3 regions of the Salinicola sp. CR57 genome follow, and region 3 is predicted to be linked to each of the others. Evidence: predicted binding sites of a transcription regulator. Region 3 holds the regulator's gene; each other region holds the start of a gene.
The links. The regulator PhoB, encoded in region 3, activates phosphate uptake and scavenging genes when phosphate is short. The targets are predictions, from matches to a motif close to TGTCATANNNNTGTCANA.
Positions count from the first base shown of each region.

Region 1: pstS (phosphate ABC transporter substrate-binding protein PstS) is a predicted target of PhoB. The motif match lies at 3,624-3,641, and genes of this name have one in related genera.
Region 2: ugpB (sn-glycerol-3-phosphate ABC transporter substrate-binding protein UgpB) is a predicted target of PhoB. The motif match lies at 1,983-2,000, and genes of this name have one in related genera.

Region 1 is NZ_PZJL01000017.1:63,650-74,464, reverse strand. Features, by position in the region: gene pstB (phosphate ABC transporter ATP-binding protein PstB) at 1-557, opposite strand, end outside; gene pstA (phosphate ABC transporter permease PstA) at 578-1,429, opposite strand; gene pstC (phosphate ABC transporter permease subunit PstC) at 1,447-2,385, opposite strand; gene pstS (phosphate ABC transporter substrate-binding protein PstS) at 2,491-3,534, opposite strand; gene DOM56_RS19495 (Bcr/CflA family multidrug efflux MFS transporter) at 3,861-5,075, opposite strand; gene DOM56_RS19490 (STAS domain-containing protein) at 5,345-5,851, opposite strand; gene DOM56_RS19485 (response regulator) at 5,844-6,995, opposite strand; gene DOM56_RS19480 (VacJ family lipoprotein) at 7,000-7,746, opposite strand; gene DOM56_RS19475 (beta-ketoacyl-ACP synthase III) at 7,746-8,876, opposite strand; gene hrpA (ATP-dependent RNA helicase HrpA) at 8,961-10,815, opposite strand, start outside.
Region 2 is NZ_PZJL01000001.1:826,557-837,371, forward strand. Features, by position in the region: gene ugpA (sn-glycerol-3-phosphate ABC transporter permease UgpA) at 1-447, opposite strand, end outside; gene ugpB (sn-glycerol-3-phosphate ABC transporter substrate-binding protein UgpB) at 572-1,894, opposite strand; gene sbmA (peptide antibiotic transporter SbmA) at 2,065-3,288, opposite strand; gene DOM56_RS03775 (GntR family transcriptional regulator) at 3,415-4,134, opposite strand; gene DOM56_RS03780 (amidohydrolase family protein) at 4,342-5,175, shown strand; gene DOM56_RS03785 (SLC13 family permease) at 5,245-6,546, shown strand; gene DOM56_RS03790 (peptidase M14) at 6,667-8,436, shown strand; gene DOM56_RS03795 (amidase) at 8,433-9,929, opposite strand; gene DOM56_RS03800 (1-aminocyclopropane-1-carboxylate deaminase) at 10,056-10,815, opposite strand, start outside.
Region 3 is NZ_PZJL01000001.1:505,906-516,720, forward strand. Features, by position in the region: gene DOM56_RS02355 (HU family DNA-binding protein) at 98-373, opposite strand; gene DOM56_RS02360 (FAD-dependent oxidoreductase) at 542-1,744, opposite strand; gene DOM56_RS02365 (chorismate lyase) at 1,966-2,448, shown strand; gene ubiA (4-hydroxybenzoate octaprenyltransferase) at 2,532-3,425, shown strand; gene phoB (phosphate regulon transcriptional regulator PhoB) at 3,571-4,260, shown strand; gene phoR (phosphate regulon sensor histidine kinase PhoR) at 4,269-5,606, shown strand; gene DOM56_RS02385 (methyl-accepting chemotaxis protein) at 5,854-7,524, shown strand; gene DOM56_RS02390 (M23 family metallopeptidase) at 7,621-8,472, shown strand; gene DOM56_RS02395 (siderophore-interacting protein) at 8,482-9,540, opposite strand; gene DOM56_RS02400 (superoxide dismutase) at 9,717-10,328, opposite strand; gene cysZ (sulfate transporter CysZ) at 10,627-10,815, opposite strand, start outside.

The DNA.
Region 1 (10,815 bases), on a different contig from region 3:
GCGATGGTGCGCGCGATGCACAGGCGTTGCTGCTGGCCGCCCGAAAGTGCCTGACCGCTCTGCTTGAGCTTGTCCTTGACCTCGTTCCACAGTGCTGCCTTGCGCAACGCCCACTCCACTCGCTCCTCGAGATCCCGAGCGGAGAGCTTCTCGTAGAGACGAATACCGAAGGCGACGTTATCGAAGACCGACATCGGGAACGGCGTCGGTTTCTGAAACACCATGCCGACACGAGATCTCAGCAGGTTGAGATCGACCCCAGCCTCATAGATATCGTGCTCGTCGAGCAGAATCTGCCCCTCGGTACGAATCCCTTCGTAGAGATCGTGGATCCGATTGAAGCAACGGATCAACGTGGATTTGCCACACCCCGACGGGCCGATGAACGCCGTCACCTGGCGTTCGGGAATTTCCATTGTGACATTCTTGATCGCCTGGAACTTCCCATAAAAGAGATTCAGATCGTTGACGCGCAGCTTGGTGGCGATCTGCGGGGCGGCAGCCGCTTCAGCGGCGCCGGCGTTGCGCTTCTGGTCGAGATGAATATCGGCTGTCATGGCAGTCTCGCAGCTAGAAATCAGGATCGCTGGCGCGAGAAGTAGCGCGCCGCAATGTTCAGAATCAGAATGGCAGCGGTCAGGATCAAGGCCCCGCCCCAGGCCAACGCGACCAGATCGGGAATGAAGGCGTTGATGGTCATGTTCTGATAGATGGTCATCGGCAGGTTGGCCATTTCACTGCCCAGGTCGAAGAAGTTCCACTGATTGGAGTTCAGCGACGTGAACAGCAGCGGTGCCGTCTCGCCGCTGATCCGCGCGAACCCAAGGAGAATCCCGGTCATGATCCCCGCGCGAGCGCCGCTGTAACAGACTCGGACGATGATCCACCAGCGATGGGCCCCAAGCGCGGCAGCAGCTTCCCGCAGCGAGTTGGGTATCAACCGTAGCATGTCCTCTGTCGAACGAATGACCACCGGCACGATGATGACTGTCAACGCCAGCACGCCGGCCCAGCCGGAGAAGTTGCCCATCGGGACCACCACTACGGCATAGATGAACAGGCCGATGATGATCGAGGGTGCCGACAGCAGGATATCGTTGATGAAACGAATCACCTTGGCCATCAAGCCCTTGCCGCTGTACTCCGCCAGCCAGGTACCGGCGGCCACGCCGATGACGGTGCCGATCACCGTTGCCGCGCAGGTCATGAGGAAGGTTCCCCAGATCGCGTTGCCCAGCCCCCCGCCGTTCATGCGGGTACGCTCGACGAACGTCGACGGAGAGATCGCCCCGATCCCCTTGGTGACCAGCGTGAAGAGAATCGCGAAAAGAAAGACGAAGCCGATCACCGTCGCCAGTTGGCAGAGCACCATCACCAGCTGGTTGAGGCGTTTGCGGCGCCGGTAGAGCGGCGTTTGATTGGTATCCATAGACTCTCTCCTCCCGCTCAGGCGTGGCGACCGGTGCTGTTGCGCAACAGATATCGCGCGAAGGCCAGCACCGCGAAGGTGATCAGGAACAGGATCAGACCCAGCGCCAGCAGCGCCGAGCGCTGGGTTCCGTCGGATTCGGAGAACTGATTGGCAATCAGTGCCGCGATCGAGGTTCCCTGCCCGGTCAGGGTGGCGTCGAGGAACAGGTTATTGCCGATGACGAACGTCACCGCCATGGTTTCCCCCAGCGCGCGCCCCAGTCCCAGCACCACGCCGCCGACCAGCCCGCCCTTCACCGAGGGTAGGATGACCTGACGTGTCACCTCCCAGGTCGTGCAGCCCAACCCATAGGCGGATTCGCGCATGACCGCCGGGACCGTATTGATGACATCTCGTGATACGGCCGTGATGAAGGGAATGATCATCACCGCCAGAATGATGCCCGCCGTCGCCAGACCGGTGCCGGCGGGAAAGACCGAGGGGAACCAGGTGCGCAGCAGTGGCGCCAGCACCTCCATGCCCCACATGCCGTAGATAATCGAGGGAATTCCCGCCAGCAGCTCGATCAAGGTGCTCAGCGGCTGGCGCAGGAACCCCGGACACTGCTCGGTCAGGAAGATCGCGATGCCGAACGAGACCGGCACGGCGATGACGATAGCGATGAATGACGTCAGCAGCGTGCCGTAGATCGCCGGCAGTGCACCGAAGACTTCGACATTCGCCGCCCAGCGGTTTTCCGTGAAGAAGTCCAGTCCGTAGCGCTGGAGTGCGGGCCAGCTGGAGAACATCAGTGACGCGATAATCGCCCCGAGCAGAAGCAACACGGCGAAAGCGAAAGCAAACAACGTGCGCTCGAACCACACATCGATGCGCGCCTTTCGTTGCAGCCGCCTGCGAGTGGCATCGCTGAGATGCCCCAGGCTGCTGGTGGGAATCGCGTTGGTGGTGGCCATCTTCGTTCCTCGTCACTTACCACTTACCGCCCTGAGGCGGCGTCTGATGCAGCGCCGCGACGGAGGCGGTTGCCCCACCAGCCGTCGCGGTACGTCAGTCAAGAATCACTGGGTCCAGACGGCTTCGCCATTCGGGCCCTTGATCTCGCTCCAGCTGTCACGAACCATGTCGGCAACGTTATCCGGCATCGGCACGTAGTCCAGATCCTGCGCCATGTCGTTACCGTTATCGTAGGCCCAGTCGAAGAACTTGAGCGCCTGCTTGGCGGCATCCGCGTCCTGAACCTGCTTGTGCATCAGGATGAAAGAGGCGCCAGTGATCGGCCAGCTTTCGTCACCCGGCTGGTTGGTCAGCACCAGATACATGCCTGGCGCATCCTTCCAGTCGGCGTTGGCAGCCGCGGCCATGAACGAATCCATGCTGGGTGCGACGACCTTGCCCGCCTTGTTCTTCAGGTGCACCAGGCTAAGGTCGTTCTGCGCGGCGTAGGCATACTCGACGTAGCCGATCGCACCATTGGTGTTGGCGATCTGGCTGGCAACCCCGGCATTGGCCTTGGCACCGACGCCTGCCGGCCACGCGACGGACTTGCCCTCACCTACGTTGTCGGCGAAGTCCTGACTGACCTGCGACAGGTAGTGAGTGAACAGGAAGTTGGTTCCTGAGCCCTCTGCACGGTAGACCGGCGTGATCTGGGTGTCGGGCAGGTCCATCTCCGGGTTCAGCTTGGCGATGGCGTCATCGTCCCAGTTGGTGATCTTGCCCTGATAGATGTCGGCCAGCGTCGGACCATCAAGGTTGAGCGAACCGCCATCGATCCCCTCGACATGGAACGCGGCAACCACGCCACCCATGACCATCGGCCACTGCATCAGGCCATTCTTGTCCAGCTCTTCCTTGGTCATCGGGGCATCACTGGCACCGAAGGTGACCGTCTTGGCGACGATCTGCTGGATGCCGCCGCCGGAGCCAATGGCCTGATAGTTGAGACCGATGCCGGATTCGTCCTGATAGGCGTCCGCCCACTGCGAATAGACCGGGTATGGGAAGGTTGCGCCTGCGCCGGTAATGGCGTCTTGAGCCTGGACACCAGCGGCGCCCAGAACCATTGATCCGGAAATGAGCGTTGCGAAGACGTGTTTAAGCATAGCGATATCCTGTTTCCACCTTGGATGCGTGAGCGGTAACGACGTTGCGAAGGTTGCCAGCACTCTCAGCGCACACCGTACGTCAGTGCCGTGACAGTTTTATGACAGCCATGTCATGGATGAAAAAGATCATTCCGACAGCCGTTATTATCCGAATGAAAAAACCACCGACGATCTGCTGGATCCCCAGAATCGTCGATGGTTCTCGAGGTGCTGCCTGAAGCGCATGGATGACAACCTTCGCGGTACCCACCATGACAAGGTTAGATGACAATTCAATGACAAGCGTCAAAACGCGTAACGATGGCGCCGCTTCGGGTAACGGCTCAGGGAGTCGGGTCCGTGGCCGCGGCTCGATGCTTGAGCGCACGCCCAGCCAGCACCCGCACCGCGACATTGCCCAGCAGCGTGGCGCCCAGCATCGTCAGCACCGTTGGCCAGGCGCTGGCCAGCTCGAAGGCCCCGACCAGCGCCCCGGAAACGGCTCCGCAGGTAAACTGCAGACAGCCCTGCAGCGCCGTCGCCGTGGCACTCATGCGGGGAAAGTGGTCCAGCATCGAGGACATGGCATTGGGGCTGATCAGCCCCTGCATCCCCACGAAGACCACCATCAGCGGTGCAATCGTGAAGATGGAATCCAGCCCCGTTGCCACCATCACCACCAGCAGCACGCCTGCCGTCAACTGGACCCCAAGGCCCAGCAGCAGGTTCTGCTGCGGCGTGCGGGTCTTCAGCAGCCGGATATTGAGCCGGCTGGAGGAGGCCATGATCAGGATATTGGCGCCGAAGACGAAGGGATAAAGCGTGGTCGAGAGACCGTAATGCTCCATATAGAGATAGGGCGAGCCAGTGATGAACGCGAACATACCGGCAAACGACATCGATACCGCCCCGATGTAGCCCATCGCCTCCCGGTGGCGCAGCACGCTGGCGTAGTTCCCCAGAATCTGCCGCACCGAGGGTGCTCGCGGATCCCGGCCGTGCGTCTCGGGGAGATAGCGCCCCAACAGCCACAGCACGAAAGCGGCGTAGACGGCGAGAAACAGGAAGATCAACCACCAATCCGCCAGGTGCAGCAGCGCACTGCCGATGGCTGGCGCGACCAGTGGCGCCATCATCAGGATCATGACCATGGTCGACATCACCTTGGCCGCCTCCCGACCGCTGAAGCGATCGCGCACGATGGCGGCGGAGTTCACCACGCATGCGCCACCGCCCAGCGCCTGCACGAAGCGCCACCCCCACAGTGTCGCCAGCGAGCCCACCTGGGTCAGCGCCAGACTGGCGACCAGGAATACGCTCAACCCGATCATCAGCACCGGCTTGCGGCCGAAACGGTCCGACAGCGGGCCGCAGACCAGTTGCCCGAGCGCGAATCCAAGCAAAAAGACGCTCAGCGACAGCTCGGTATGGTGCACGCTGGCGCCGATCGACGACGCCAGCGCCGGCATCGCCGGCAAGTAGGCATCAATCGCCAGCGGTGCCAGCGCCGTATTGGCAGCCACCAGCAGCGCCAGCCGCCGGGCACTCAAGATCGTCACAGGTTCTCCTTCAAGATCGTCTCACGGATAGGGATCTCGATGTCCGCCGACTGCCGGCCCCGCGGTAACGCTCTCGCCCCGCCGGGCGAGACGAGCCCCGGGAATCGCAAGAGAACCTCGCGACCCGCCGGACATCCCGGGCCTTGCGATTCGGCCTCGAGACGAAGCCCCCCGTCAATGGCACGGATCGCCGGCGCGGGCGACGGACGGCCGACACCCGCGTCGCGACGCTAGTCATTCGTTACGGCCGGGTCTCGACCGAGGGTGGCTCAACCGTGCGGGGAAGCGTCGATGCGCTGCGACTCGAGCAGTTCGACGAAGGGTTGGAATTCGTGCCGATTGTGCTCGCTCATGCGCATGAGGATACGATGGGCTTCCAGGATCCGCTGCTGGATGTCGCGCTCATCGGCCTCGATATGAGGCAGCTCATCCAACTCCGCCGGCTCGGTCAATGGCGCTTCGAGCAGCGTGAAATAGCGTGCAAAACCCATGACGTCCAGCATCCGCCGAACGTCCGGGTGCTCGGCGATGATCGTGGGCGGGTCATCCAAACGCCCCTGCACGGCCATCGCCACCTTGGCCAGGAACCCCAGCGCGGTGGAGTCGACGTTGGTCGCCTCGCGCAGGTCGACCATCACCGCCCGCAACCCGGGCAGATCCGCCAGACGCTGTGCCTCGGCGTCCAACGTCGCACATAGCGTCAAGCGCACGTCGCCGCAGAGCTTGAGCACAAATACGCCCGACTCGAAGGCCGCTCTTATCCGCCCTTCAATCATGGTCGAAACCACTCAGTGTCATCATGCTGAGATCATCCGGCAGAGGATCCCCCAACGCCAACCCTTCCCTCAGATCGTCGACGCTGGTGCAGTGTGTCGTGCGGTGCTCGAGTTCCTTGAGCCGCGCGTTCAATGACCCCTCCGGCAGGCATTCCAGAATGCCGTCGGAGCAGAACCAGAGTCGGAACGACTCAGGTAACGGGCAACCATAGATGGGGTACTCGACGTCGGGAAACAACCCGACCGGGGGCCCCTCTCCCCCCAGGTATCCGCTTTGTCCCTCTGCCTGGAGAATCGGCATCGGCAACTGAGCGCCGAGCGCATAGTGCAGAAAACGGCGCTCATGGTCCAGCACGCCGGCAAATATCGTGGCGTGCTTGCCGATACCGGTCTCCAACAACTCCCGGTTGAGTTCGCCCAGCCACCGGGACGGAAACGCTTCCGGTAGCAACGTCCGCCATTGGGCCAGCCAGCGATTGCAAAGGTACTTCAGCAATACGGTGACGAAGGCGGAAGAGGCGCCGTGGCCGGCGACATCGGCAAAATAGAAGAAACTGTAGCGTTCGTCACAGCGCTGAAAATCGAGAAAATCACCCGATAGATAGAGCGAAGGCGCGAACCAGTAGTCACAACGCACGCCGAGGTGCACGACGCCCGGCGGTGGCAGCAGCTTGCGCTGCACGTGCCCGCCCGCCCGCTGGTCGTCCCGGAGCATCTCGAGATGCCGCTCGAGACGATCGTTCAACGCCTCGAGCTCGGCCCGGCTCTCGCTGTGATCGCGCGACAGCCGTTTCAGTTCCAGAGCCCGCTCGATCAAACGCCGCAGAATGTCGACATGCTTGAGCGGTTCGACCAGGTAGTCGATCAGCCCGGCATCGAGCGCCTTGTGCAGGTCGTCGTCGCGCCGGCTCTCGCTGATGACGATGGTCGGACGCCCGACGGCCAGTCGCTCCCACCCATCGTGCGTGACCGCTCGGACGTGCGCCACCACGAGATCGCAATGGGCCGGCAATGTCGAAACCGAGACGGCCGCCCGCACCACGATGTCGAGACGAGAAAGTTCTTCGATCAAGCGTTCACGGTCCGGCCCCGGCAGATCGATCAGACCGATCACGGGCAGCTCGTCCGACAGCGTATTGGACACAGGTCTACTCGGCGAAGTCGTCTTCACTATATTCGAAATCGTCACCGAACCCGCCGCTGGCGAACGGATCCTCGCCGGCCGCGCCGTTGGTGACCTCGAACTGGCGACGCTGCAGATAAGCGTCTCGGATGAAGCTGTAGCGATCCCCCTGGATCAACGTCTCCTGGTCCAGCAGGCTGGCGCGCAGATCCACGTAGCGCAGGAAGGTCAGGCCGTAACGCCACTTGTCATCTTCGACATAGGTGACCGGATAGGTGTACATGTCGACCGGCAGACCGCTGGTGTCTCGAACCGTGCTCGGCCCCAGAATCGGCAACACCAGATAGGGACCGCTTCCCACGCCCCACACGCCAAGAGTCTGGCCGAAATCTTCCTCGTTTTCGTCCAGGCCCATGCGCGTGGCGGGATCGAGCACGCCGCCCACGCCCAGCACGGTATTGACCAGAAAACGTCCGGATGCGACGCCGGCATTGCCCCACTCCCACTGGAGAACACTGTTGAAAACCGTGCGGATTTCCCCCAGGTTGGAGAAGAAGTTGCCGACACCATCCTGGACCGGATCCGGCGTGATGGTGTCATAGCCCTGCGCAATCGGCTTGAGCGCATAGCGATCGAGCGTGTCGTTGAACTGATAGACACCACGGTTGAAACCCTCCCACGGATCCTGGGGATTCGACTCTTCCCCCGTCGAGGCACAACCGCTCAACGCCGCGGCGACACAGGCGCCGCCCACCCAATGGATCGATTTCATCAACACGCATTCCCTTTACGCAGTATCACACTGCCCGCACTGTAGCCCGCACCGAAGGAACACACCACCCCCACGTCGCCGTCCTGCAGGTCGTCGCGATGCAGATGAAACGCAATGATCGATCCCGCCGAACTGGTATTGGCATAGCGGTCGAGTATCACCGGCGCTTCCGACAGCGAGGGCTCGCGGCCCAGCACACGCTGCGCGATCAGGTCGTTCATGTGACGGTTGGCCTGGTGGAGCCAGAGCTTCCTGACCGAGTCCCCGGTCAACGACTGGCTCTCCAGATGATCGAGGATCAACGAAGCGACCATCGGGCAGACCTCCTTGAAGACCTTGCGCCCTTCCTGGACGAAAAGCTTGTCCAGATCATCCCGCCCGTCGTCGGCAAGACGATTGAGAAACCCGAAGTTATTGCGAATGGCATTGGAGAACTGCGTCTTCAGCCGCGTTCCCAAGACCGTGAAGTGCTCCCGATCCTGGGCGAGATGGTCGGCTTCCAGCACGATGGCGGTACAGGCGTCACCGAAGATGAAGTGGCTGTCCCGGTCACGGAAGTTGAGATGCGCCGAGCAGATCTCGGGGTTGACCACCAGTACCCGCTCCAGGCTGCCGGCACGGATCGCGTTGGTGGCCATGTCGATGGCGAACGTCGCGCTGGAGCAGGCCACGTTCATGTCGAAGGCGTAGCCGCCCGCGCCCAGCGCCGCCTGAAGCTCGACCGCGACCGCCGGATAAGGTCGCTGCAGATTGGAGCAGGCGACGATGATCAGGTCGAGCTGATCGGCACGCACACCGGCCTCCTCCAGCGCCTGGCGAGCCGCGGCCACGCCCATCTCCGCCTGGACCGACAGCGCATCGTTGGCGCGCTGTGGAATGCGCGGTCGCATGCGCTCCGGATCCAGAATCCCCCCGGCTTCCATCACGTAACGGCTCTCGATACCCGAGGCCTTGAGGATGAAGGCTTCGCTGGAGTGCGCCAGCGGCTCGCGCTCTCCCTGCTCGATCGCCGCCGCGTGACGCAGATTCTCGGCATCGACCCAGCGATTGAAGCTGGCGACCAGTTCGGCGTTATCGATCGAATCCGGCGGCGTGAACAGGCCCGTCGCGGTAATCACGGCTTGCGTCATCGGCTATTACCTCCCGCGGCATCCGCCGCTCTCCATCATTACGCACACCCGCCGACGGCGGATGCAGTGTCTCGAGCCCGCCAATCACACGGTTTGCCCGGTTATCTCCTGCCAGCGCCGTGCCAGACGCTTCTCCGACACGCTTTCGAGCGTGCCCAGCTGCTGGGCGAATAGCGAGACTCGCCACTCCTGCAGCCACCAGCCGAATTCGACGAGGTCGGCATCGACGATGCCATCGCGATGGGTCTGCTGGCGCCGTGTATCGACCCGCTCCTCCCACGCCTGCACCTGCTGCATCGACAACTGGTCCCGCCGCAGGTCGCGGGGCGCCTTCTCGAGCCGGATCTCGGCCGCCTGCAGGTAGCGCGGATAATGTTTCAGCCAGGGGCCGGCGTCACGCACGAAGCCGGGGTAGACGAGGCGTTGCATCTGCGCCTTGAGATCACTGTAGGTCAGGGCCAACGCCAGCGTGACGTTGCCCTTGAGTGCCTTGGTCACTGCCAGATGGCCTTGCAGCGCCTTGTGCAGGTCGACCAACAGCGCCTCGGCATAGCCGACCAGGTCGCCGCGCCACTGCTCGAGGCGAGCATCGAGCGCCTCCCGCGATCGCGGCAATGGATCGACCGCCACGGTCTGGGCCAGGCAGGCATCGATCACATCGCGGGCAAGCTGCTCGTGACTGCCGACCTTGGCAAACAGCAGCGCGGACTGCTTGAGTGCCGGCAGTTCGCGCTGGATGTAGCGCACGATGTCGGGCAACCGGCGCCGGGCCAGGTTGACGATGCCGTCGCGGTGGGCGGCTTCGGCACGCGCGGCGTGGTCGAACCAGGCAACCCGCAGTTCGTCGCCCTCCACCACTACCGCCGGATAGACCTCGACCTGAATCCCGGCCTGGCGGGTCGTGCGCGAATCGGGCAGCGGCGTCACCGGCAGGTCGTCGAGACGCTCGGCATCCTCTTTCGGCGTCTGGGCCAGCGCCTTGGCACCCGCTGCGGCGGCCTCGCCAAACCGCGTCTGCAGTTGGCGCAGGTCACGTCCTTCACCCAGCACCTCGCCGTTGTGATCCACCACTCGCAGGTTCATCACCAGGTGCGGATCGAGCTGGTCGTGACGCCACGCCGACGGGTCCAGCCGGGTTCCGGTCTTGATCCGCAGAAACTCGCCCAGCGCCTCCTCGACCGGACGCTCGTCCGGCGTCATCGATGCCAAGGCAGCGTCGACCCAGTCGGGAATCGGCACCACCTGTCGACGCATCGCCTTGGGCAGCGCCTTGAGCAGCGCGATGCACTTCTCGCGCAGCAGCCCGGGCACCAGCCAGCTCAGCCGTCCCTGCGGAAGCTGCGCCAACATCACCGCCGGCACGGTCAAGGTAACGCCATCGTCGCCCGCCCCCGGCGAGAAGTGATAGCTCAGCGGGTAGCGCACGCCGTTGAACACCAGCTCGTCGGGGTACTGCTCGACGCTGACGTCGTCGGCATCGCGCGCCATCAGTGCCGCTTTATCGAGCTTGAGCAGATCCGGCGTGTCACGTTCGGCCTGCTTGCGCCAGTTCTCGAAGCTGCGTCCGCCGGCGACGTCCGCCGGGACCCGCTCGTCGTAGAAGGCGAACAGCGTCTCCTCGTCGACGAGGATGTCACGCTTGCGCGCCCGATCCTCGAGATCCTCCACTTCCGCCATCATCGCGCGGTTGTGTTCGAAGAACGCCGCCCGGGTCTGGTAGTCGCCCTCCACCAGCGCCCGGCGCAGAAAGATCTCCCGAGCTTCCGCCGGCGCCACCTTGGCGTAATCCACGCGGCGACCAGTGACGATCGGCAGGCCGAATAGCGTTACTTGCTCCAGCGCCACCACCTGGGCCCGCTTGCGCTCCCAGTGGGGTTCGCTGTAGCTGTGCTTGACCAGGTGCGCGGCCTGTGGCTCGATCCACTCCGGCTTGATCCTC
Region 2 (10,815 bases), 320 kb from region 3:
GAGCTGGGCATCCCAGTGTACCCCGAAGGCGGCCAGGGCGTGGGTCAGCACGCCGAGCACCGGGTCGAACATGAACAGCCACAGAAGACCCGCCACCGCCGGCGCCACCGCATAGGGCCAGGTCAGCAGCACGCGATAGAGCCTGGCGCCGTGGAGCACGCGGTCGGCGAGGACCGCCAGCAGCAGCGCCAGCCCCATGGCGCCCGCCGCTACCAGCAGGCTGAACAGCGCGGTGACGCCGAAGGCGTGCCAGTAGCCGGGGGAGCTGAGCACATGCTGGAAGTTGGCGAGCCCGACGAAGCGCTCGCCGAGGCCGAAGGCATCCTGCACGTAGAACGCCTGGCGTACCGACTCGATGGCGGGCCAGAAAAAGAAGATGGCGACCACGACGAGCTGGGGCGCCAGCAGCAGCCAGGGAGTAATCGGGTGGCGTTCGAAGGTGGTCATCTTGATCGGCAGCGGGCGGCTTGCGCCGCCCGATCTCAGGGACTCGGCAGGAGAGAGGAGGGTCGACGCTGGCGCTATGGTGCTATCCGAAGCGTCGACGAGCGCAGTATTTTTCAGGCAGAGCCTAGTTCGAGACGCTGCGCTCGAACTGCTCGAGCTCCTGGTTGCCGCGCTCGGCGGCGTTGGTCAGCGCCTGGGCGGCGGTTTCGCTGCCGTTGAATGCCTTCTCCAGCTGCTCGGCGATGATATTGCGGATCTGCGGCATGTTGCCCAGGCGCAGGCCGCGGCCGTTGTCATCCGGCGTGCCCCGGGTCAGCTGGTCGATCGCCACGCTGGCGCCCGGCGTCTTGGCGTAGAAGCCCTCCTCTTTCAGGCGCTGGTAGGCGGCGGTGGTGATCGGCACATAGCCGGTGAAGCTGGCCCAGTCGGCCTGCACCGCCGGTGAGGAGAGGAAGTTCAGGAACTCGGCCACGCCTTTGTAGACCTCGTCCGACTGCCCCCGCATGACCCACAGCGAGGCGCCGCCGATGATCGAGTTCCTGGGCTGGCTCACCGCCTCGGCGTCATAGGGCTGCGGAGCGATGCCGAAGGTGAACTTGCCCTTGGCGGCTTCCTGGATGCCCGCACGCGAGGCGGAGGAGGTGGTCAGCATGGCGCAGCGGCCCGACTGGAAGCGCTTGGTGCCGCTGTCGGCGCGGCCGCCATACTCGAAGGCGTGGCTCTTCTGCCACTCGGCCAGATCCTGGATATGCCCCACCGTGGCCGGCTGCTTGTCGAACACCAGGCGGGCATCGGTGCCATTGAAACCGTTGGCCTGGGTGGCGAAGGGCACATCGTTGATCGCGCTGAAGTTTTCCAACTGGGTCCAGCTCGGCCAGGCGGTGGTCAGGCCGCACTCGGCAGCGCCGCTCTCGACCAGCTTGTGGGCGTCCTTGCCGACCTCGGCCCAGGTCTTGGGCGGGGTCTCGATACCGGCCTTGGCGAAGGCGTCCTTGTTGTAATAGAGCACCGGCGTGGAGGAGTTGAACGGCATCGACAACATATGGCCGTCGCGCGAGATGTAGTAGCTCTTCACCGCCGGCAGGAAGGCATCGGGATCGAACGGCGTATCGGTGTCCTGCATCAGCTGGTAGACCGGGTAGATCGCACCCTTGGCGTTCATCATCGTCGCCGTACCGACCTCGAACACCTGGGTGATCGCCGGGGCCTGGCCGGCGCGGAAGGCGGCGATGGTCGCGGTCAGGTTATCGCTGTAGCTGCCCTTGTAGACGGGCTTGACTACATAGTCGTCCTGGGAGGCGTTGAACTCCTCGGCGATGGCGTTGACCTTCTCGCCGAGCACGCCCTCCATGGCATGCCACCAGGTGATGGTGGTGGCAGCCTGGGCCGAGGGGGATAGCGACAGCGCGGTGACAGCGACGAACGGCAGTAGAGAGGTGAGGCGCACGATGACATCTCCCGACAGGGCGTTACAGGGTGTGGTGCGTACCCTAGGACGATACGATGTCAGTGACGTGGCACTCGGGTGTCACCGGGATGACAACGTTGTGACGGCGCGATGATGGCACGATGCCAAAGACGTCGGCAGGGCGGCTGCGCGCGCCCTGCCGTTATCGCTCAGGTCGCCGCCTGGGGGGTATCCGGTGTGTCTTCGATCACCCGCTCGAAGGTGCGCAGGCGTTTGACGATCGAGAGCAGCTCGATGATCGTCGACCACGAATTGACCAGGTACTGGAAGGATTCGCGCACCTGGCCGAACACGTTGAGGACCTGCTGCAGCAGGCCGAGGGTCAGCTTGCCGGCGACGATCGACGGCGTCAGCACCACGAACGCGAAGATCGTGTCCGCCTGCAGGTAGAAGATGCGGGCAATGTTGAAGTAGGCATAGTGCCAGTAGAGCCGGAAGTAGTTGTGACGCACGCGGGAAAAGAGCTCGGCCACCGTGGCCGGCTCGGCGCGCGAGGCATCGTCCTCTCCATAGACCAGCTCCTTGCGGTAGGCCGCTTCCACTCGCTGATTGCGAAACTCGAGTCCAGGCAGCTTGATCCCCACCAGGGCCAGGAACAGCGTGCCGAATACGGACCAGACGATCGCCGCCCATACCAGCGCATCGGAGACATGGCCGATCAGCGGCAGTTCAGTGATGTTCTTCGACATCGCCACCAGCAGCGGTAGAAAGGCGATCAGCGTCAGCACCGCCTTGAGCAGGTTGACGCCCAGCCCTTCCAGCGTGGTCGAGAAGCGCATGGTGTCCTCCTGCACGCGCTGGGCGGCTCCCTCCACGTGTCGAAGCTGCGACCAATGTGCCATGTAGTAGTCGTTCATCGCCGTGCGCCAGCGAAAGATGTAGTGGCTGACGAAGAACAGGTTGAATACACCCACCGTCACCGCGACGAAGGCGATCCCGGCGAACGTGAGCATTTCCCGGTAGAGATCCAGTGCGGTCACGTCGCTGTCCCCGGCGAGCGCCTGTTGCACCATGTCCCAGAACGGTCCGTACCAGGCGTTGACCGCGACGCTGGTCTGCACCGAGAAGTAGGTCAGGAACACGATCAGTGCGGTGCCCAGGATCGACCAGTACTGCCACCGGTGCGGGGCGAAACGAAACCATCCGGCGCTGAACAGCCCGACACAGAGCGCGTAGTAGAGATAAAACCAGAGAAACGATGCCGACCAGAATCGCGAGACCCCGATCGGCAGGGAGGCTTCGTCCGCTGGCGGCAGCCCGATGGCGGCACCCCAGTTGCTGGCGGTGGCCTCCCACAGGACGATGGCGAACAGCGCCCACCCCAGGGCGGTGACGAAGAAAAGCGATGGCTTGGGAAAGAACGATCGGAACACGGTGACGGCCCTGCGATTGTCGATGAACGGCGACGCAGCACCCTGACGGTGCGGCGTCGGTCACTCATCGACCTCGAACCGGTTGTTACGTTCCCTTACTGTCGTCCGGGGGCCTGGTCGGTCGCCTCAGGAAATGTCGACCTGGTAGCGGAACGTGCGGGCGGGGCCGCGCGAGCGCCGGTACTCCAGCGGCGTGCGATCGTAGCCGAGCGCCAGCCGCTCCACCATGACGACGGGTTCCCCGGTGTCGATACCGAGAATGTCGGCGAGTGCTGTCTCGGCAGTCTCGACGGTGAGCGTCTCCCGCGCCGAACCGATCAGTTGGCCGCAATGCGACTCATAGAAGGGGTAGAGCAGGTTGCCGAAATCCGCGATATCGATGTGCATCAGGGCATCGAAACGAGCGGCTGGCAGCCAGATATCCTCGTACAGGAGCGTGGTGCCGTCGAGTTGGCGGATTCTCTCCAGGCGAATGGTCTCTTCGGCCACTGCCAGTTCCAGCGCCTCCGCGACATCCTCGGCGGCGGGTTCCAGGTGGCATGAGAGGATGCGGCTCTTGGGTATCCGGCGATCGCCGCGAGCGTCTACCTGGCGGAAGAAGCGGAATAGCGACCCCTCGAAATTGGGACGAAGGATGAAAGTGCCACGCCCTTGGCTCCTCTTCATCAGGCCATCCTGGACCAGAGTGTCCACGGCCTTACGCAGCGTGCCTACCGCGACGCCGTAGTGCCTGGTCAGCTCCGCCTCGGTCGGTATCGCGACACCGGGTGTCCACTCTCCCGCAGCGATCCTGGCCAGCATGTCGTCACGTAGACGTTGATAGAGCGGCAGGCGTTCGTCTGTCATCGAGCTCGTTCCCCTCATGAATGGTTTCCTTCCGCTCTGTTTAAAACAAATGTATCACTTTGTTGCCATCTTTAGTCGTAGTCCCTGCGGACTGAGACTAATTGGGTGTATGCTCCGACCGAGTTTATTCATATAGTTGAATAGATATATATAGGTCGAACCACTCGTTCGCCGTCAAGTGTTCACGCCATTTACCAAGGGCCATTCATGACGCAACCCGCTACCGTCGCGCTGACCGGCGTCGATACCCATGCGCACATCTTCCGGCAGGACCTGCAACTGGCGGGCGACCGTCGTTATAGCCCGGCGTACGACGCCACCATCGAGCAGTATCTGGGGCATCTCGATCATTGCGGCCTCTCCCATGGCGTACTGGTACAGCCCAGCTTTCTCGGTACCGACAACAGTCACATGGTTTCGGTATTACGTCGGTTTCCGCAGCGTCTGCGCGGTACGGCGGTGGTGGCGCCCGAGGTATCCAACGACGAACTCGATGAACTGGCGGAGTCAGGGGTCGTCGGCATCCGGCTCAACCTGATCGGGCAGCCTCTCGAGGATTATCGTAGTCCGCCGTGGCGCGCGCTATTCGCCAGAATAGCCGAGCGTGGCTGGTCGGTGGAGATCCAGCGAGGGATGGAGGACTTGGACACGATCCTGCCGCAGATTCTGGCGGCTGACGTGCCGGTGGTGATCGATCACTTCGGATTGCCCTCCGGCGAGATCGATCCGGTCAACTCCCGCCATCGGGCGCTGTTGTCTCTGCTTTCGAGCGAGGATATCTGGGTCAAGCTATCGGCGACCTACCGCAGCAGGTCCAATCACGCCCAGGCGTTGGCATCGATCGATCGACTGCGCGACGCCTACGGCCATAGCGAGCGCCTGCTGTGGGGCAGCGACTGGCCGCACACGCGGTTCGAGAGCCAGACCGATTACGCCGCGCAGTTCGCGCTGATGCAGACGCTGCTGCCGAACGTCGAAGAGCGCCGCCAGGTCATGATCGCCAACCCGGCCAGGCTGTTCAAGATCGATCTCACGCGCTAAGGGCCGCCGGGCGGAATAACGAACACGCACCATGAGTGCGAACGACAGGTACGAGAGGGGAACCGACTTATGATGAGTCTACTGGTGGTAGGGGCGATCGTCGTCTCCATCATTCTGGGATACCGCACCAAGATCAATATCGGGCTGTTCGCGATCGCGTTCGCCTATCTGATCGGCTGCTTCGGGCTGGGCCTGAAACCCGCGGAAGTGATTGCCATGTGGCCGCTGAAGATATTCTTCATCATCTTCTCGGTCTGTCTGTTCTACAGCTTCGCGATCGTCAACGGCACGCTGGAGAAACTGGCCGAGCACCTGATGTATCGCTGCCGGCATTTTCCGCACCTGCTACCCTTCGCCATCTTTCTGGCGGCGGTGGTGATCTCGGCATTGGGTGCGGGTTACTACACCGTACTGGCGTTCATGGCGCCGATCACGCTGCTGCTGTGCAGCCGCACCGGGCTGAACCTGATCGTCGGTGCCATGGCGGTCAACTACGGGGCGTTGGCGGGTGCCAATTTCGTTTCCAGCCAGAGTGGCATCATCTTCCGTACCTTGATGACCAATTCGGGTATCTCCGACAACCAGGCTTTCATCAACAGTTTCGGCATCTTCGCCAGCACCATGATCGTACCTATCGTGGTGCTGTCCGGACTGATCCTGTTCGGCCGCAAGCGCGGCACCGCGATGGCGTCGCTGGAGCACGTCGAGCGTCCCAGCCCGCTCGACCGCGACCAGCGCGCCACCCTGATCCTGACCCTGGTGATGATGGCCACCGTACTGCTGCCGCCGATCGCCAGCCTGATCCTGCCCGACAACGCCGCCGTGACGTTCGTCAATTCCAAGGTGGACATCGGCCTGATCGCCAGCGTGTTCTCGGTCATCGCGCTACTGATGAAGCTGGGCGACGAGCGCAAGGCGATCGCCTCGCTACCGTGGGGCACGATCATCATGATCTGCGGCGTCGGCATGCTGATCTCGGTGGCGATCAAGGCGGGCACCATCGATCTGCTCGGCTCCTGGATCGGCACCAACATTCCGCCGGTGCTGATCCCGGTCGCGTTCGGCGTCGTTGCCGCGTTCATGTCGCTGTTCGCGAGTACGCTGGGTGTGGTCACGCCGGCGCTGTTCCCGCTGGTGCCGTCGCTGGCCGGTACGCTCTCGATCGACCCGATGATCATCTTCATCGCCATCGTGGTCGGCGCCCAGGCCACCTCGATCTCGCCGTTCTCCTCCGGCGGCAGCCTGATCCTCGGCTCCTGCCCGACGGACGAAGCGCGCTCGGGACTGCTGCCCAAGCTGCTGTTCCGTGCCGCCCCGCTCGGCTTCGTCGCCGCGCTGGTGTTCAACCTGCTGCTGACGTTCGTGTTCTGAACGCGGGGTGACAATCGATCATCGTCATCGTAGCGTGACGAACGGCGGCGCTCTTGCTGACAAGGGCGCCGCTTCTCGTTCGCAACGACCCTTCGGCACCGTCATGAGAGGAGCATCGCCGTGATCCTGTTCGACAAGCGTTATCCCGCCACGCTCGACACGCTTGTCGAGGCGTCCACGGCTGCCACCTTGGAAACCTGGACGTTCGACGACCAGGCCACGCGCCGCCAGGCCGAGAAAGCGCTGGCGGGCCGCGGCATCACCGCACGCTGTCGCTCGGCCTACAAGCCGCTGGTCTGCGCCTTCCGCGAGGAGATCACGACCGAGGGTCTGACGCATGTCGAGGTCACCTACCCCCGGCACCCTGCCGCCCCGGCGTCGCGCTTCCTGCTGGAGAGCTATCCGCTGGCAGCACTCTATCCCGGCGTCGGCTTCGAGTTCGCGGCGGGGGACATGTGTGACGAGTTGCCGGTCTACCGCCTGCGATTGCGTTATGCCGATGGGCGCGACGAGCCTCTGGACGTCTTGGCGCCCAACCGCCGGCATCTCGACTTCGCGGATGAACCGGCGCTGTCCCCCTGCGGCTGGCAGATCGTCGATGGTGCAGGCGGCGCCTTGACGACGGTCTACGAGCAGCTCTTTGCCGAGGCGATGACGGCCATCCGCGGGGCCACATGGGGCACGCGGGAAAGAGACCAGGAGCCCTATTTCGAGGAGCTCAACATCACCGCAACGCTGCCGATCGCCGATGAGCCTCTCGGCTACGCCGACGAGGCGCTGTCGCTGCGGGAAGCCCTGCACGAGGAGTTCTACTTCTCGCTGCTGGAGGTGTTCCAGCGGCGCTCGGGAAGGCCGCTGGGCGATCGCCATCTGCAGCCGGGGCAGATCGTGCCGGAGATCCGGCTCGGCAACGGCTACGAGGTGACGGTAGAGACGCGTGACTACGACCGCGAGACGATAGCCTCTCCCCGTGAATCGCTCGACGCCGTGACCCGGCCACTGTCGCCGCGGCAGATCGCCGAGGAGCTGGAGTCGCTCGGCGGGGCGCCGTTCTACGCCACCTCGGTCGCGGGGCGGCGAGTCGAGGGTCGGTACGTGGCCGGGTGCGACCGGGGCGTGATCATCTCCGCCGGCCAGCACGCCAACGAGACCTCCTCGCCGGCCGGCACGCTCCAGGCGGCCGGTCTCCTGGCGCAGCGCGAGGGCGCACACTTCTCGCTCTGCCCACTGGAAAATCCGGACGGCTATGCGCTGCACCAGCGGCTGGTGGCGGACAACCCGTGCCATATGCACCACGCCGCCCGTTACACGGCACTGGGCGATGATCTGGAGTACCGCGAAGCGGGCGAGCACGAAACGGCCATTCGTCTCGAGGCGGAGCGGCTGACCGGGGCCAGGCTGCATCTCAACCTCCACGGCTATCCGGCGCATGAGTGGACCCGGCCGCTGTCGGGTTATGTGCCGCGAGGCTTCGAGATGTGGACGCTGCCCAAGGGGTTCTTTCTGATCCTGCGCCATGCCTCCGGCTGGGCCGACGCCTCGCGCTGGCTGATCGAGGCGGTCACGCTGGCGCTCGGCGAGGTGCCGGGACTGCGCGCCTTCAACGATCGCCAGATCGCCCTGTTCGAGATCCACGCCGGTGAGACCGGATTCGAGATGATCAACGGCTTTCCCTGCCTCGTCGCCGAGGATGACCGCCACCGGTTGCCGCTGACCCTGATTACCGAGTATCCCGACGAGACCGTCTACGGCGATGCGTTCGCCGCTGCCGCCACGGCGCAGCGGGCGACCGTACTGGCAGCCTACGAGGCGTACCAGCGGATGCCCGGGCACTTGTTCGCCGATGCGAACGGCGGCGACGCGAATGCGGGCCACCCGGGCGCCGGCTAGCGCGTCGGCTGCAGGGCGGGGGGCAGGCGGGCTAGCCCGCCGCTGGCCTTTTCGTAGGCGCGGGCCAGCTGCAGCACGCCCCAGTCGTTTCGGGGCCGGCCGATCAGCTGGAAGCCCATCGGCAGGCCCTCTTCGCTCAACCCGGCCGGCAGGCTGACGGCCGGTGCGCCGAGCATCGAGGCGGGTACGACGACCTCCATCCAGCGGTGGTAGGTGTCCATCGGCCGCCCGGCGATCTCGCTGGGCCAGTGGGTGTCGACGTCGAATGGAAACAGTTGCGCGCTGGGCATGGCCAGGTAGTCGAACCGTTCGAACAGCGCGCTCCAGGCGTGATAGGCGTCGCCGCGCTGGACGTTGGCGGCGTAGATCTCCTGCGCCGAGAGCGGCAGGCCGCGTTCGACTTCCCACTGCGCCTCGGGCTTCAAACGCTCGCGGGTCGCGGGGTCGGCGTAGTACCCGCCCAGGTTGCCGGCGACGGCCCAGTGGCGCAGTGTGGTCCAGCTTTGCCACAGCGTGTCCGGGTCGAAGGGAGTGTCGCAGGCGTCGAGTTCGACGCCGCATTCGACGAGTCGATTCAAGGCCGATTCGCACAGCGCGAGCACGCCGGATTCCATCGCCAGATGCCCACCCCAGTCGCCCAGCCAGCCGATCCTGAGGCCGCGAACGTCACGTTCCAGCGCGGTGTCGATGGTATCGGTTTCGCGCCGTAACGGCTCTCCCAGAGAGAGCGGGGCGCGCCGATCGAAGCCGGATTGCGTCTCCAGCAGTCGGGCGACGTCGGCGATCGTTCTGCCCATCGGGCCATTGGTGGCGAGTTGCTGACCGAACGGATCGGCGGCCAGCCCCGGCACCCGCCCGAATGAGGGGCGAAAGCCGATCACGTCGTTGAACGCGGCAGGATTGCGCAACGACCCCATCATGTCGCTACCGTCGGCCACCGGCAGCATCCGCATGGCGAGTGCCGCTGCCGCACCGCCGCTGGAACCGCCGGCGGTGCGGGTGTGATCGAAGGCGTTCCGGGTCGCGCCGAAGACCGGATTGTAGGATTGCGAGCCGAGTCCGAACTCCGGCGTATTGGTCTTGCCGATGACGATGGCACCGGCGTCGCGCATGCGCGCCACCATCAGGCTGTCCGCGGCGGCTATCTGCCCGGCGAGCAGCGGCGAGCCCTGGGTGGTCGGTAGGCCCCTGGCATCGGAGAGATCCTTGATCGCCTGCGGGAAGCCATGCATCCAGCCCCGCGAGTGACCGGCCGTCAGTTCTCGGTCGGCGGTGTCGGCCTCGGCGAGCAGCGCAGCCCGCTCACGGCGGGAAACGATGGCGTTGACTAGCGGATTGGCCGCGTCGACATGGTCGAGATAGGCGTTCATCACCTCCCGGCAGGAGACGACGCGATCGTGAAGGTGGCGCGACAGCGTGGTGGCGTCCCAGGTCACGATCTCGCTCGGGGCGAGCGCCGGCGCGGCGCGATTCGAATCGGAAAGCGGTGTCATGAGGGGAGAGCTTGTTGTTGGAGGAGGCTCCAGCATAGCGTAATGGGGCACTGAATCATCGCCACCGCCAAGCTGGAACCCGGCGCCGGATCACGCCGCCGGGTTCACGGTCTTCACCGGTCGTGCTTAGCCGCGAGAGAACCACTCGCTGTAGGCGCTCAGAGCCGGTGCGCCACCCAGATGGGCGTAGAGAACCTTGGCGCCGGCGGGGAATTCGCCGAGACGAACTTTCTCGATCATGCCATGCATCGACTTGCCTTCGTAGACCGGGTCGGTCAGCACGCCCTCGAGCCGCCCGCAGAGTCGAATCGCTTCCAGCGTGCCGTCGTTGGGCAGGCCGTATTCCGGATAGCCGAATCGCGTGTCGAGCACCACGTCGTCGGCGGTGATCGGCTGTCCGAGCTCCACCAGCTCGGCGGTGTGCTGGGCGATGCGCACAATCTGGGCATGAGTCTGCTCCGGTTTGGCGGAGGCATCGATACCGATCACCTGACGGGCTCGACCGTCGGCGGCGAAGCCGACCACCATGCCGGCCTGGGTGCTGCCGGTGACCGAGCAGACCACGATGTAGTCGAAAGTGAAGCCCAGCTCGCGCTCCTGCTGGCGCACTTCCTCGGCGAAACCGACGAACCCGAGCCCGCCGTAGGGGTGCTCCGAACAGCCGGCGGGAATCGGGAACGGCTTGCCGCCCTTGGCCCGAACGCTCTCCATCGCACGTTCCCAGCTTTCGCGAATGCCGATGTCGAAGCCGGCCGGGTCGAGGCGCACGTCGGCACCCATGATCCGCGACAGTTCGATGTTGCCGACCTTGTCGTAGCTGGCATCGTGATAGTTGACCCAGTTCTCCTGGACCAGCACGCAGTCGAGCCCCAGGTGGGCAGCCACG
Region 3 (10,815 bases):
GAATGTATCGAATAATGCCGACCCGCCGGCATCGGGACGGATCGGCTATCGCTGCGCTCATTGGCGGATGAGCGACTCGGGAATTCGAAACCCGAACTTACTTGCTGACGGCGTCCTTGAGAGCCTTGCCGGGCTTGAAGGCCACGGTCTTGCTGGCCGGGATGTTCAACGGCTTGCCAGTCTGCGGGTTCTTACCCGTCCGTGCGGCACGCTCGCGAACCGTAAATGAACCAAAACCGATCAAAGTGACATCGCTACCTTTGGAAACCGTACCGGTGATTTCGTCGAGAATGACGTTCAGCACCTGACTGGCCTTGTCCTTCGAAAGATCCGCACGCTCGGCAATCGCCGCAGCGAGTTCTGGCTTACGCATAGAGCCCTCCTAGTTTGGCTATGGCGTCACCTGAAACGCCTCGCATCTAAAACGAGTTGTTGTTCTCGATGAGGGGAATGCCCTCCGAACGCATAATAAGCCGCTCGGGGCGCGGTTTGTCCAGCATCAGGTGACGATTCATGGCTGATACAACCGTAGCCACCGAGGCTAGCCTAGCAACGGGGGGGCAGCTCGCGCCAGTTCGACTTTACGACGAACGCAGCGCCCGGTCAGCGCGAAGCCCAGCAACCGCCCTGCCTGATCCTCGGCCAGGGCGCTGAAATCGCTGGCCTCTCCCTCGATCCGCCAGCGGTGCGGGGGTTCGCGCGGTGGCAGCGCGACAACCGGTAGCAGTGGTGTCTTGACCACCACCGGCCAGGCGCCGTAGCTCGCCTCGGTCGGTATCCCGGTCAGCGTTGCCGCCAGCGCCTTGACCGCGGCCTGCAGTGGCTGAACGTACATGGCGCTCACTCCGCCGGCCGGGGCGCCGAGCCCGTCGACACAGGCCACGTCACCCAGCGCAAAGATATCCGGTGCACTGGTCGCGAGCCGGCGGTCGGTCAGGATACCGGCCGGCGACACCGCCAGCCCTGCGGCCTCGGCCAGGCCGGTACGCGGGCACAGCCCCGTCGCGACCAGCACCAGATCCGCTGCCAGCACTTCGCCATCGTCGAGTGCCAGCGTCACACCGTCGCCATCGTCGTGAAGCGCTGTCACCTGACGTTCGAAATAACCGCTAATACCGGCTTCGGCGAAGGCCTCGCCGAGGGCCCGCCCCAACGGTGGTGGCAACAGGCGTGGCAGCGGCGCCGGCTCGGGCGCGACCAGCGCGATCCGGTGGCCTCCTGCATGGAGGTCATTGGCGAACTCACAACCCACCAGCCCGGCGCCGATGATGGCGATGCGGGCCTGCTGGCCGGGGTGGCGATCCAGCACCCCGCGCAAGCGACGGTAGTCATCGAGATCGTTGATCTGAAAGACCCGGTCGCGCAGCGAGGATGCCACCTCGAACGGCTGCCGGGGGGCGGCTCCGGTCGCCAGCACCAGCTGGCCGTAGGGTAGCGTCTCGGCACCGATCATCAGCCGATGGCCGACGGGGTCGATGGCATCGACGGGCGTCCGGGTACGGACCCGCGCCTTCAGCGTCGTGGCCAGGCCCACCGCATCGTGCATGGCCAGCGATTGTGGCGTCTGCCGCTTGGCGAAGGCGCTGGAGAGCAGCGGCTTGGTGTACTCGTCGCCACTGTCGGCACTGATCAGGGTGATCGGCCGCTCGCCATCACGGCTCCGAACGGCTCGGGCCAGGCCCACGCCGGCCATGCCGGTGCCGATGATCGTCAGGGGCGCGCTGGAGGGATCGGATTGACTCATTGCGGGGCTCGTCGGTCGGTCGTCTCGAGGCCTCATGTTACACTACGCCGCCTTCGACCCGCGCCGTCCCGGTGGTTCCTGACCGTTCCACGGCGCTTCCCTGATGCGTCCTGATGGAGTCGCTTCGCGTGCCCTCAGCTTGTTACTGCCATGCAATGTCGCCCGCCGAACGATCCTGGCGATGGATTCGCTGGGTTCCCGCCGTCACCCGCCGACCTTGCATGAGCGCCGCCTGGTGGCAGTGGGTAGGCTCTACCGATTCGCTCACCGCCCGGTTGGTCGCGGCCTCCAGGCGCCCTTTCCGGGTCAGGCTGGAACACCAGGGCGTCGAACGACCGCGCCGCGACGAGGCGCTTGCCTTGGGGCTGGCGCCGACCGACCTCGCCTGGATACGCGAGGTCACGCTGATGAGCGGCGAGCGACCGTGGGTGGCGGCGCGCTCGGTCACCCCACTGGATCGTACCGGTTGTCGGCGCCTGCGCACGCTGGGCGAGCGTTCGCTGGGGAGTTGGCTATTCGCGCAGCCCGACCTGCAACGCGACCCGATCGAGGTGGCGCGAGTCTCCGCGGACGCGGAGGGCGTGTGGCTGCGGCGGTCACGTTTCCGTCACGGCAGCATTCAACTGCTGGTGCAGGAGTGCTTCCTGCACGAAATGGCGGAGGACCTGGGCCTGGCTCTCCCGGGACGACGACCGACGACCTGAACGACGGCTCCCACCTCGAAGCGAGGCCGCAGTTGCAGTAAAGTCGTTGCCGATTCAGAGGCCTTGCCGTTTCGGAGATTCGTATGCCCAGCGCCGGTTCCCCTTCCACGCCCCGCGGCCTCGCCCGCCTGCCGGACTTCCTGCGCCTGACCCGGCTCGACAAGCCGATCGGCACCTGGCTGCTGATGTGGCCGACGCTGTGGGCGCTGTGGCTCGCCGCCGGCGGCCTGCCGGATCGCGCCAACCTGATCATCTTCGTGCTCGGCGTCTATCTGATGCGCGCCGCCGGCTGCGTGGTCAACGACTACGCCGACCGCAAGATCGACGGCCACGTCAAGCGCACCCGGGAGCGCCCGCTGGCCACCGGACGCATCCGCGAGCAGGAAGCCAAGCTCCTGTTCGCGGCGCTGGTGGCGGCGTCCTTCGTGCTGGTCTGCTTCACCAACCTGGCCACGGTGCTGCTCTCCTTCGTCGGCGTGGCGCTGGCCGCGCTCTACCCCTTCATGAAGCGCTACACCCACCTGCCCCAGGTGGTGCTGGGCATGGCATTCTCGTGGAGCATCCCGATGGCGTTCATGGCGGTGAGCCGCAGCCTGCCGCTGGAGGCGTGGCTGCTGCTGCTCGCCAACGTCGCCTGGACCGTGGCCTACGACACCCAATATGCCATGGTCGATCGCGACGACGACATCAAGATCGGGGTCAAGTCCACCGCGCGCCTGTTCGGCCGCGCCGACAAGCTGATCATCGGCCTGCTGCAGCTGCTGACCCTGGCGCTGCTGGCCTGGGTCGGAGCGCGGCTGGCACTGGGTGGGTTCTTCTGGCTGGGGCTGGCAGCGATGGCGGCGACCTTCGTCTATCAGCAGTGGCTGATCCGGGAGCGCGAGCGCGGCCCCTGCTTCCAGGCCTTCCTCAACAACTTCTGGTCGGGACTCTTGCTGTTCGCCGGGCTGGTCCTGGCGCTGTGGCCGCCGGTCTGAAGGACGCGATTGTCGTAACTGTCATATCGATGTCATATTCTCACGATGTAATCGTCACCGTTCTGTCACGGCCGGTCGCTACGTCCGATGGCGTCATCGACGCCACGCAACAAAGCGAACCGGCGGCTCACTCGAGGCACTACGCATGAGCTCCAAGACCGTACTCATCGTTGACGATGAAGCATCTATCCGCGAAATGATCGCCGTTGCCCTGGAAATGGCCGATTATCGCGTGCTGGAAGCCGACAACGCCCAGACCGGCCACGCCATGGCGCTGGACCAGAAACCCGACCTGATGCTGCTCGACTGGATGATGCCCGGCACCAGCGGCATCGAGCTCGCGCGTCGGCTGAAGCGCGAGGAGGCTACCGCCGAGATGCCGATCATCCTGCTCACCGCCAAGGGTGAAGAGGACAACAAGGTCCAGGGGCTGGAGGCGGGCGCCGACGACTACATCACCAAGCCCTTTTCGCCGCGCGAGCTGGTGGCCCGACTCAAGGCGGTACTGCGCCGGGCCACGCCGCCGGGTATCGAGGAGGCGGTCGAGGTCGAGGGGCTGCGGCTCGACCCCTCCAGCCACCGCGTCACCTCCCATGGTGGCGCCCTGGAGATCGGCCCGACCGAGTATCGTCTGCTGCAGTTCTTCATGACCCACCAGGAACGTGCCTACACCCGCAGCCAGTTGCTGGATCAGGTCTGGGGCGGCAACGTCTACGTGGAAGAGCGTACCGTCGATGTGCATATCCGCCGGCTGCGCAAATCCCTCGGCGAAGCGCACCAGCATCTGGTCCAGACCGTGCGCGGCACCGGCTACCGCTTTTCGGTCAGGGAGTAAGTCAGGACGTGCGCTACTGGATCAACGAACTGTGGCGCCTCGGCTACATGCTGTTCGGGCTCGGCGCCATGGGACTGTTGCTCGGCAAGCTGGGCGGCGACCTGCTCGCCGGGCTGGGCTGGGGGCTAGCGGCTGGCCTGGGGCTCTATGTCTTCCTCCACCTGTGCCACGTGCGCATGCTCTATGTCTGGCTGCTGAAGAATCCCCGCGAGGCGCCACCACCCGGCACCGGAGTCTGGGGCGACCTGTTCGATCGCCTGTATCACTATCAGAAAGCCCAGACCCAGCTGCAGCAACGACTGCGCGATATTCTGCGGCGCATCCAGGACTCCTGCGAGGCGATGCGCGACAGCGTGGTGATGCTGGATCCCAATGGCGACCTGGAGTGGTGGAACAGCGCCGCCGGCGACATGCTCGGCCTGCAGCCCGATCACGACCGCGGTCAGCCGATCACCAACTTCCTGCGCGATCCCCGTTTCATCGCCTACTTCGAGACGGGCGACTATCGCGAGCCGCTACTGATTCCCTCCCCGGTCCAGGCCAATCGTACCCTGCAGTTCCATCTCACCCTGTTCGGCGACAACGAACGCCTGCTGATGGCGCGGGACGTGTCCCGGCTGCATCAGCTGGAGATGATGCGCCGCGACTTCGTCGCCAACGTCTCCCATGAGCTGCGCACGCCACTGACGGTGCTGGCCGGTTATCTCGAAACCTACTCGGACCACGCCGACCAGTTGCCCCAGCGCTGGCAGCGCGGGTTCGGCCAGATGCAGGCGCAGACCATGCGCATGCAGCACCTGGTCGAGGATCTGCTGCTGCTGTCGCGGCTCGAGATCGATAGCCCCGACGACGACCGCGATACGCTGGACGTGACGACGCTGCTCCACGATATCGTCGCCGATGCCCGGGAGTTGAGCGCACAACACCACCAGTTGTCGATAGAAGCCGACGAGTCGCGACGGCTGCTGGCGAACACCAAGGAGATACGCAGTGCCGTCTCCAACCTGGTCTTCAACGCCGTTCGCTACACACCGGAAGGCAGCACCATCACCCTGCGCTGGAAGCCTTGGCACGACGGCGCCGCCATCGAAGTGGAAGACAACGGCGAGGGTTTCGATCCCGTCCATATTCCGCGACTGACCGAGCGCTTCTATCGCGTCGACAAGGGCCGCAGCGCCGCCACCGGCGGCACGGGGCTGGGCCTGGCCATCGTCAAGCACGTGCTGCTGCGCCACGACGCCAGCCTGGAAATCGTCAGCCGCCCGGGGCTCGGCGCGCGCTTCCGCTGCGTGTTCCCCGCTACGCGACTGGTCGGCGCTGACACAGGGTCGGCGCCATCCCCCTGAACGAGGCCGTCGCTACCCACGGCGGACGCCCCTCCACCCATGCCGGCACGATCGCCGAACCGCGTCGGGCAACGCACGGCGTGCCACGGCCAGACCAGACCAGACCAGACCAGACCAAGCGCATCACACCGAAATCGTAGGAATCGATCTCTCAATCTTGATTAGAGGCTGCCGATAAAGTGGGCGGATTATTAGTTTAATCCTCCATATGAATCGGCAGGTAGCTAGGAAAGGGACGGTTTTCGCGATGACGATGCGGCAAAAACTCTGGATCACGGTGGGACTGATGTGGTTCGGCATGCTGGTGTTGGTGGGCTGGATGGCCCTGGAGAAGCGCGAGACACTGATGGCCGAGCGCGTCAGCAGTCTCAAGAGCTTCGTGACCAGCGCCCAGACACTGGTCGAGCGTTATGTCGAACGCGCCAACGATAGCGAGTTCTCCGAACAAGCCGCCAAGGATTTCGCGCGCAGGAACCTGTCGGCCCTGGATCTCGACGGCAGCTATGTCTACGCCTTCGACAGCAACATCCATCTGGTCTATCACCCCAAGCGCGAAATCGGCACGGACATGAGCGGTTTCCGCGACGACAACGGCATCTATTTCTATCGCGAGCTCAAGGCGCTGGCGGACTCCCCCGACGATGGCACCCTGGAGTACACCTCCACCAACGCCGATGGCCAGGACATATCGCGCCTCAACTACGTGCGCTACGTCCCCGAGTGGGACTGGTATCTCGCCGCCAACGTCTATATCAGCGACATCCAGCAGGCGTTCTGGGCCGGCGTGTTGAAGATGAGCCTGATCGCCGGTGCCATCGGCATCATCATCACGCTGATCATGGGCTGGATCATCCGCAACGTGCTGGGCGACCTGGGAGGCGACCCGCGCCAGGCGCGAGACGCGATCCAAGGCATGGCCGAGGGCGATCTCACCACCGCGCTGAAGATCGGCGCCGGCGACCGCCACAGCCTGCTCGCAGCCATCGAGGGCATGCGGATTCACCTGGCCGAATCGATGACCAACGTTCGCCACGCCTCGACCACCATCACCGTCGGCGTGGGCCAGATCCACAGCGGCAACCAGGATCTGGCGGCGCGAACCGAACAGCAGGCGGCATCCGTCGGCGAGACGGCCTCCAGCATGGAGGAACTGACCCAGACCGTACGCCAGAATGCCGACAACGCCCGCCAGGCGAGCGGTCTGGCCGGTGAGGCCCGCGCCACCGCCGCGGAGGGCGGCGAGATGATGGATCAGGTCGTCTCGACTATGCAGGGCATCACCGACAGCTCGCGCCGGGTCACCGAGATCGTCGGCGTGATCGACTCGATCGCCTTCCAGACCAATATCCTGGCGCTCAACGCCTCGGTGGAAGCCGCCCGGGCCGGCGAGCAGGGCCGGGGATTCGCGGTCGTCGCCAATGAAGTCCGCACCCTGGCCAGCCGCAGCGCCGAGGCCTCCCGCGAGATCCGCGAGCTGATCGATGCCTCGAATCGCAAGATCGGCGCCGGTTCCGAGATCGTCGGGCAGGCCGGCGAGACCATTCGTCGTGCCGTGGATTCGGTGGCCCGCATGACCGATCTGATCGAGGAGATCTCGATCGCTTCCGGCGAACAGTCCAACGGTATCGACCAGGTCAACGAGGCCGTCGTGCAGATGGATCACGTCACCCAGCAGAACGCCTCACTGGTGCAGCAGGCATCGGCCGCCGCCGCCACGCTCAATGCGCAGGTGGCGACACTGGAGCGGGCACTGGCCGGGTTCAAGATCCCCGATGTCGAATACGATGAGATGGTATCGCGCTATCGCTCGCCGTCACCCTCGACCCCGGCGCCGATATTGGCGGCGGCCTCCTCGCCGGGTGGCAAGAGCGCGACACGCTCTACACCGAGCGATAACGACGATTGGGAGTCGTTCTAGAGCGCCCTCTCGGCTCGGTCCCGTCTCCCATCCGCGTGTCTTCCGCTACCGGCTCGGGTTATGGTGGCGGCATCCCGCGATACGGAGTGCCGAAAGGTGATATCGATCCCCGCCTCTCTCTGGTGGTGCCGACGACTCGGCGCCACCGTCTTCATGCTGCTGCTGTCGAGCGTCGTGGTCGAAACACGCGCCGATGCGGTGCCGGTCACCTTCCCCGACAGCGTCCAGCAGGGCTCGATGGTGATCGGACGCGTGCCGCCCGGCAGTCAGGTCACCGTGGCGGGACACGATCTCCGGGTTACCGGCTATGGCACCGTGGTCTTCGGTGTCGGCCGCGATGCCAGTGGTCGTCAGACGGTGTCGATCACCACACCGGATGGTCGCCAGCAGAGCGCGGCGGTCGCGATCACGCCCCGGGACTGGCCGATCGAACGCATTGACGGCGTGCCGCCCAGGACCGTCTCGCCGCCACCGGAGATCGCCGCCCGCATTGCCCGCGAGCAGGCCGCCGTCAGCGCCGAGCGAAAGCGCAACGACGACCGAGTGGGGTTCGCCCAGACCTTCGTCTGGCCGGTGGAGGGGCGCATCAGCGGGCGTTTCGGCAACCAGCGCATCTACAACGGCACGCCGGGATCGGCGCACTCGGGCATGGACATCGCCGCCGCCGAGGGCACGCCGGTCAAGGCCCCGGCGAGCGGCGTGATCACCTTTGCCGACGATCTCTATCTGACCGGCGGTACGGTGCTGCTCGACCACGGTTATGGCATCAGCTCCAACTTCCTGCATCTGTCGCGGATCGACGTGAAGGTCGGCGATCGCGTCGAGCAGGGCGACGTGATCGGTGCAGTGGGGGCGACCGGGCGCGCCACCGGGCCCCACCTGCACTGGGGCATGAACTGGTTCGATACCCGGATCGATCCGCTGCTGGTACTCGAACGAACTCGGTAGGCGCTGGACTCAGCCGGCCTCTCTCTTCCAATAGCCTGTCACCAAGTGCTGCCCCTTCTGCAGCCCGAACTCCTGTTTAAGACGCTTGCGCAGGCGTTGGCTGACATCGGCTTCACCGGCGAACCAGACGAACAGATCGTCGCGGGTATCGGGCATCGCCTCGACCACTGCCGAGGCAAGCTGCTCGCTCGGCGCGTGACCGCGACAGCGGTGCCGCCAACTGATGCGGCAGTGATCGGCGACCGGCAGTTCCAGCTCGTCCACCGGCGATTCGACCTCCAGCCACGCCTCGACCTGCGCGCTCGCCGGCAATGTCTCCAGCAACCGCGCGATGGCGGGAATGGCCGTCTCGTCGCCGGCCAGCAGGTAGTGGGATGCGTCGGCGACGCCCCGGCCGTAGGGACCAGCCATGCCACAGATGTCGCCCGGTTTGGCTCGGCGGGCGAAATCGCCTCCCGGCCCCGGGGCTTCGTGTAGCAGAAAATCGATATCCACCTCGCCGCTGACGACGTCCAGGCGGCGAATGGTGTAGTAGCGAATCTCGGCCCGTCGATCTTCCGGCGGCCATTGGGTACCACCTTCCGCGGTGGGTCGGGGCCACTGGGGGCGATCGATGCCGACCGGGGGGAAATGCAGCCGCACGTGCCACTCTTGCGGATGATCGAAGCGCGCCAGGTTTTCGCCACTCAGAGTCAAACGACGGATGCTGGGGCTAAGCTCCTCGACCCGGGTCACCCGCATCTCGCGAAAATTGGCGAAGGTCGGTGCCGCCACCACGTCTCCATGCCAGTGCAGCGGCAGGGCGTTCTCGCCAGCGAACAGCGAGACGTAGTGCTCGATGATGCCGCGCAGCGTCTCCAATCCATCTCTCGCGTCGGCCTCCGCCTCGAGGTGAAGGCCGACCCGGCTCACCGAGAAACGCGCTTCGCCGCCCGGCAGGTCGATCGCCACCTGGCGCTCGTCGCTGCGATAGGCCACATCGTACTCATCCAGAAACGATATCAGGCGCAATCGAAAATCATTCACATCGGTAAGCGTCAGCGTGGCGTCGCAGCGTTGTGCAGTCATGGTATCGGATCGTCGCGAGGGTGGATCGATGAGCGGAGCCGGCAGGACGCCAGCGCGATCAGCGTATCAGAAAAGGCGCTACGGGGGGAATCCTTGCCAAAGCGGGTACCAACGCAAGATGCCCCCGAGGTGGGGGCATCCTGAAACGGCCTACCATCGAGACATCGGCCCGATGATCAGGCAGTCGCTTCGGCGTAGCGACGGTTGACTTCATCCCAGTTGATGACGTCGAAGAACGCCGCGATATAGTCCGGACGCTTGTTCTGGTACTTCAGATAGTAGGCGTGTTCCCAGACGTCCAGTCCCAGGATCGGCGTCAGGCCTTCCATCAGCGGGCTGTCCTGGTTGAGGGTGTTGATGACCTTGAGCTTCTTCTCGGGTGTCACCACCAGCCATGCCCAGCCGCTGCCGAAACGACCGGTTGCCGCCTTCTTGAACTCTTCCTGGAAGGTCTCGTAGCCGCCCAGCTCGCTGCTGATGGCCTCGCCCACCTTGCCAGTCGGCTCGCCACCGCCATCCTTGGACATCACGGTCCAGAACAGGGAGTGGTTGGCGTGGCCGCCACCATTGTTGATGACAGCCTGGCGCTTGTCCTGCGGCACCTTGTCGATATCGGCCATCAGCTTGTCGACCGGCACCTCTTCGAGCCCGGTGCCTTCCAGCGCGGCGTTGAGGTTGTTGACGTAAGTCTGATGGTGACGAGAGTGGTGAATCTCCATCGTCATCGCGTCGATCTTGGGTTCCAGCGCGTCATAGGCGTAGGGTAGCGACGGTAAGCTATGAGCCATGATCAAAACTCCCTTTCATGAGGAGGCATTGCCCGACGTGGGCGCCTCTCGGGTGAATCAAAATAGTGAGCAACGCGTCGCGGTGTCAAGCGAGCCCGATCTTCGCACAGCGTTGCCACGATAAAATATCACTTTGATTTCAAAAAGATTTTCCGAAGGCTGGGCGAAACCGATTTCACCACTTCGGCAAATCTCCCTGCCGTTCAGTCTAGATGGCGTGTCCCGGAGCGGCTTTCAACCCCATCCACCATTTTTCTTGTCGACCCAGGCCTCGTTGGCGCGCGCCTGTCGTGCGCCATCAGCGGGTGGCCGGCACCATGGAGCGGTAGTAGCGATCCCATAGCATGACGCCACCGGCAACGCCGCCGGGCAACAGAATCAGATTGAGCACCGGCACCCAGGTCGCCACCGACATGCAAGCGCCGTAGGTCAACGTCGGCCACCAGCGCCCGCGCAGCCGACGGCGCATGTCGGTGAAGCTGACCTG